DNA from 2 places in the Providencia sp. PROV_01 genome. Region 1 is predicted to be linked to the other one. Evidence: predicted binding sites of a transcription regulator. Region 1 holds the regulator's gene; the other holds the start of a gene.
The links. Region 1 encodes ArgR, which controls arginine synthesis, uptake and breakdown. Its sites were predicted from a motif close to ANTGAATAAAAATACANT; they were not measured.
Positions count from the first base shown of each region.

Region 1 (3,216 bases):
TAGAACGAATGATATCTAATGTCGTCACACCGAATAAACGGTTTTTATCATAGACGCCTGCTTTTTTCAGGACTTCTGCAGCGATAGCAACGGTGGTATTCACTGGGTTAGTGATAATACCAATCAATGCTTTAGGGCAAGTTTCAGCAATTTGTTGGATCAGGTTACGGACAATACCCGCATTGATGTTAAATAAGTCAGAACGGTCCATACCTGGTTTACGAGCAACACCCGCAGAAATAAGGACAATGTCAGCACCTTTCAATGCAGGTTTTGCATCTTCGCCAGCAAAACCTGTCACTTTAACATCAGTAGGGATATGGCTTAAGTCAGCAGCAACACCTGGAGTGACTGGTGCGATGTCGTAGAGGGAGAGTTCTGAACCTGCTGGGAGCTGGTTTTTGAGAAGAAGGGCGAGAGCCTGACCGATACCACCTGCTGCACCTAGGACTGCAACTTTCATTCTGAAACTCCTTAATTTGTACTTTAAAAAGATATCACTTTATTTGTTATACACTTAACACATTACGTATAAAAAACAATTTGTTAACAGATAGAGAGAGAGTTTAACGCAAGAGAACTTGTTTAATAATTGCCAGTATTCTAAACAAATTCCTTATCTGTTAATGAGATAACGGGCACTTTTTTAACAAATAGTTTTTCTAGCTATTGCATTTCGCACAATAAGTTGTTTTTAGTGTATATTATTCAATCAAAAACATTTTTATTAACAATAAATTTACAACGAATATCTGAAAAATTCATTGCTCTATCATGCTAATTTTTCATTTCCATAATTTACGATAAATAAATACTTCTGACTATCAACTCAAAACACGCTTACCTAACTTCAAGTGATTACTGGTTATAAAATCATCATAACGCAATTTTGTTGCATAAAAATGCACTTTTACGGATAATACAACTTAGTTCAATGCAAAAGAATGGGTTAATTATGCGCACTCCGTCTAAACAAGAAGACTTGGTTAAGGCTTTTAAAGCCCTACTTAAAGAAGAAAAATTTAGCTCGCAAGCTGAGATCGTCACGGCTTTGCAAGAAGAAGGCTTCGAAAATATTAACCAATCAAAAATTTCCAGGATGCTAACTAAATTTGGTGCTGTTCGCACCCGTAATGCAAAAATGGAAATGGTATATTGCCTACCTACAGAGCCCGGTGTTCCTACCGCCACCAGCCCACTCAAAAATTTGGTTTTGGATATAGACTATAACCCTTCTGTTGTCGTGATCAGAACGAGCCCAGGGGCTGCACAGCTTATTGCACGCTTGTTAGATTCATTAGGTAAAGCGGAAGGAATTTTAGGTAGTATTGCTGGTGATGATACTATCTTCTCAACGCCAGCAAACAATTTTACCACAAAAGAGCTATATGAAGCGATTTTAGCGTTGTTTGAACAAGAGCTCTAATCCATACTAATTTAAGCATCAAAAGAGGGAAATTGAATTTCCCTCTTTTTGTTTTTATCTATTTCTATTCGATTTTGGGACATCATTTTGCTATTTGATATTTTTCGTAACTTCATACACTACGGCTTTCATTTTCTGATGCCAATTGCCTTTGGTTACCTGTTTTGGCGAAAAAATTGGAAACTAGCCGCCCTGATTATGATTGCCACAATGGCTATCGACTTAGATCATCTGCTGGCTGATCCGATTTTCGACCCAGAGCGCTGTGGCATCGGATTCCACCCGCTTCATTCTTTTTGGGCTGCTGTTATCTATGTGGTGTTATTATTCATGCCATCATGGAAACTTAAAGCCATTGCCGTTGGTTGTTTATTCCACCTTTTTACTGACTCACTAGATTGTTATATGGGAAGCTTAAAAAAAGAAATGAATAGCCCAATAACATTAAGTCTCGTCATAGAACAGCGCCCATTAGGTATGCCAAACATAAAAAAACCCAGCAATCATAAGAATCACTGGGGTTATCAAATAGCTAGCTAATAGAATTAATCATCTTGCTCTGTTTCTGATTTGGCTTTCAAACCTGCGAGTAATTTGCCATGAATACCGCTGAAGCCACCGTTGCTCATCACCAAAATATGATCGCCCGGCTGTGCGGTTTCAATAATCATATTGGTGAATGCCTCAATATCTGCACTCCAACGCGCGGGTTGAACACATTTTTCAGCGATGTCTGTGACCATCCAAGGGATATTGGCAGGTTGGAACAGAAATACTTCATCTGCACGGCCTAGCGCAGGCGCAATATCATTTTTATTGATACCCATTTTCATCGTATTCGAGCGAGGTTCGAGCACCGCAAGAATACGTGAAGTTCCGCCAACTTTGCTGCGAAGTGCTTCTAACGTCGCTAAAATAGCAGTTGGGTGATGTGCAAAATCATCGTAAACACTGACACCATTTTCAACACCACGTAGCTCAAGGCGACGGCGTGCATTGATAAAACGATTCAAAGCGAGGCAAGCTTCTTTTACTGGAACGCCCACATGGTGAGCCGCTGCAATCGCCATCAGTGCATTTTGGATATTGTGATTACCCACTTGTGACCAAGTGACTTCTCCAACTTTTTCTTGTTGGTAGTACACAGCAAAGTGGCTGCCATCGTGGCTGAGCTTCTCAGCTTGCCATCCGCCATGCTCTCCACCCACCAGCTCTTGTTCACTCCAGCAGCCCATTCCAATCACTTGTTTTAAATGATTGTCGTTGTCAGGTGTGAAAATTTTGCCGCTGGCTGGCACAATACGTACAAGATGATGGAACTGTTTTTGAATCGCTTCGAGGTTTTCAAAGATATCCGCATGGTCGAATTCAAGGTTGTTCAATACCAAGGTTTTCGGGCTGTAATGCACAAATTTAGAACGTTTATCAAAGAATGCACAGTCATACTCATCCGCTTCGATAACAAAAAACGGGCTTTCACCTATCTTAGCGGAGACATCAAAATTCCCTGGAACACCGCCAATTAGAAAACCAGGCTTGTAACCACAGTCTTCTAAAATCCATGCAAGCATTCCCGCGGTGGTTGTTTTACCATGAGTTCCCGCCACAGCCAGTACCCAACGTTCAGGTAAGACATGGTCATGAAGCCACTGTGGGCCAGATGTATACGGCAAACCTCTTTCTAACACGGCTTCGACACAAGGGTTACCACGCGTCATTGCATTACCAATCACTACCATATCCGGTATTGGGTCAAGCTGAGCCGGATCATACCCTTGAATGAGTTCAAT
Region 1 covers NZ_JBRFKD010000002.1:60,443-63,658, forward strand. The annotation lists gene mdh (malate dehydrogenase) at 1-463, opposite strand, end outside; gene argR (transcriptional regulator ArgR) at 956-1,426, shown strand; gene ACU696_RS00940 (DUF6122 family protein) at 1,514-1,966, shown strand; gene mpl (UDP-N-acetylmuramate:L-alanyl-gamma-D-glutamyl-meso-diaminopimelate ligase) at 1,972-3,216, opposite strand, start outside.

Region 2 (3,216 bases), 170 kb from region 1:
GCGTGACTCGCAACCCTTGCTTTTTAACCACGGGTAATTGCAGTTTTTGCATCAATTCATCAACTAAACAACCACCACCATGCACAATCACCAATTCGCGTTGATGAGCTTGCCGATAGGTTTGGATAGCTGTAAATAATTTTTCAAGCGCTTCGATGCTATCAAGTAACACTCCGCCCAATTTAATCACTAAGGGTTGCATGGGGTTAATCCTTCTTAAAGTAAAGACTGAGTTTCAGCAAAACCAAAACGAATATTCATGCACTGAACGGCTTGTGCTGCTGCACCTTTAAGTAGGTTATCTTCTGTACCCACTAAAATCAGGTGTTCACCTTTCAATACATAGCCAATATCACAAAACGGCGTACCGACTACCGATTTCAATGCAGGAACACCTTTTTCATATAACCGCACTAATGGTTTATTTTGATAGGCATCTTTAAACGTTTGTGTGATTTTTTCTGCCGTCACACCCGTTTTTACTTTGCAAGTAATCGTTGCCAGAATGCCTCGAGAGAAATTACCCAAATGCGGTGTAAAAATAACCTCTCTCCCTAAATGAGTCGCGATTTCTGGCTGGTGACGATGCGTAAAGAGGCCATAAGGTTGCAAACTCACCTCACAAAAGCTGTTGGTCATTGAGGCTTTACGGCCTGCACCGGAAACACCGCTAGTGGCATTAATGACTGGCCACATAGCTTCATCCAGTAAATCTGCTTCAATCAATGGCTTAAGTGCTAATTGGGAAACCGTTGGGTAACACCCTGGTACTGCAATCAATTGTGCTTGATGAATTTTATCAGCCTGCCATTCTGCTAAACCGTAAACTGCTTGCATTAGCCATTCAGTATTTGTATGTTCAAAGCCATAGTATTGCGTATAAAACGCAGGATCTTGAACACGATAAGCACCGGATAAGTCGAACACTACGCAGCCCGCTTCAAGAAACTGAGGTGCAATGTCATGGCTCACTTCATGTGCCGTGGCAAGGAAAACAACATCAATACCTTTCGCTGCTTCCGCGACATCGGTTAATGGCAGAACGGGAAGGTCGATGATGCCTTTATACTGAGGGTGTAAATCAGAAAAACGTTTATTTGCATCCGCACTTTGCTTCGATACCATCAATCCTTGAAGATTAACTTCCGGATGGCGTTGCAAATAAGCGGCTAATTCTGCTCCAGTATAGCCACTGGCCCCGATAATGAGTGTGTTCAACATATGCTTTCTACCTTGTACTCGTGACCCAAACAGTTTAATGTGTATTTTTATTCAAATAAAGTGCATGAATATTGATACTATTATGGATAAAGGCTGTCAACAGTGAATATTAAATTACCTGCATTTATTGAGATTTATCGTCAATTAATTGCCATTCCGTCGATTAGTGCGACTGATTCTCATTTGGATCAGAGCAATAAAGCTCTGGTGGAACTTCTCGGTGGATGGCTGGAGACGTTAGGTTTTTCGGTCAACATTCAACCTGTACCGGAAACGCGTGATAAATATAATTTGCTTGCATCCATTGGCGAAGGAAATGGTGGGTTGATGCTATGCGGTCATACCGATACCGTGCCCTTTGATGATGGGCGTTGGAGCAAAAACCCGTTTGAGCTGACAGAGCATGACGGCAAGTTATATGGGCTCGGAACCGCAGATATGAAAGGCTTTTTTGCTTTTATTATTGATGCGTTACGCGATATGGATTTAAAACAACTCAAACGCCCACTGCATATATTAGCCACAGCAGATGAAGAAACATCGATGGCTGGTGCGCGTTATTTTGCAGCCAGTACAACATTAAGACCAGATTTTGCAATTATTGGCGAGCCAACATCGTTACAACCGATTCGCGCGCACAAAGGGCATTTATCAAATGCTATCCGCATTACTGGGCAATCGGGGCACTCTAGTGACCCAGAACGTGGCGTCAATGCAATTGAATTGATGCATGAGTCTATTTCCCACCTAATGGACTTACGAAATACGTTAAAAGAACGATTTAACAACCCTGCATTTGTCATTCCCTACCCGACGATGAACTTTGGTCATATTCATGGTGGTGACGCAGCCAACCGAATTTGTGGTTGTTGTGAATTACATATGGATATTCGTCCGCTACCTGGGTTAACTTTGCAAGATTTAGATGAACTACTTAATGAAGCTCTTGAGCCGGTTAGTGCCCGTTGGCCAGGTCGCTTGACGGTTGAATCCATGCATCCGCCGATCCCTGGCTATGAATGCCCAACGGACCACAAAATGGTCGCAGTGATTGAGCAATTGTTAGGGCAAAAAGCAGATACCGTGAATTACTGTACTGAAGCACCGTTTATCCAAGAACTGTGTCCAACGTTGGTTCTTGGCCCTGGTTCTATTGAACAAGCACATCAACCTGATGAATTTATCGATATGCGCTTTATTGAGCCTACTCGCCAATTAATTAGCCAAATGATTGAGCACTTCTGTTTCACTGAGTAAATCTGACTAATCATAGATTCAAGCGCGACACTGAAAAGAGTCGCGTTTTTTTATCATGAATTATTTTCCTGTTGCCTTTGAAAAAACCTCAGCGTCATAATTTAATTTAAGTATTGACTATTGATACCGATCTGGTAATTTCTTTTAGACGTCTAAACGTATAGACGCACAAATGGATATAATAACGTACAAAAAATAGTTAGTCTGCAAATTGCGAGGTTACAGGGTATGAGCTTTTTTCACGCAAATCAGCGCGAAGCGCTAAATCAAAATTTAGCTGAGTTAGATGGCCAAATTAATGTTTCATTTGAATTTTTCCCACCTCGCAGTGAAGAGATGGAGCAGACACTATGGAAATCCATCGATCGGCTCAAAAACCTGAAACCTAAATTTGTCTCCGTGACTTATGGTGCGAATTCCGGTGAACGTGATAGAACGCACAGCATCATCAAAGATATTAAAGATAAAACCGGTTTAATTGCCGCCCCTCACCTAACTTGTATTGATGCAAGCCCTGATGAACTGAAAGCCATTGCTCGTGACTATTGGAATAATGGTATTCGTCATATTGTTGCTCTGCGTGGTGATTTACCTGACAACAGCCGTAAACCAGATATGTATGCCGTTGATTTGGTTGAGTTGCTAAAAGGTGAGGCGGATTTTGATATTTCTGTCGCTGCCTACCCTGAAGTCCACCCAGAAGCCAAAAGTGCTCAAGCCGATTTAATTAGTTTAAAA
Region 2 covers NZ_JBRFKD010000002.1:226,276-229,491, forward strand. The annotation lists gene argB (acetylglutamate kinase) at 1-202, opposite strand, end outside; gene argC (N-acetyl-gamma-glutamyl-phosphate reductase) at 217-1,221, opposite strand; gene argE (acetylornithine deacetylase) at 1,324-2,478, shown strand; gene metF (methylenetetrahydrofolate reductase) at 2,707-3,216, shown strand, end outside.
Region 2: the regulator ArgR is predicted to act here: its motif matches at 1,260-1,277, upstream of argC (N-acetyl-gamma-glutamyl-phosphate reductase).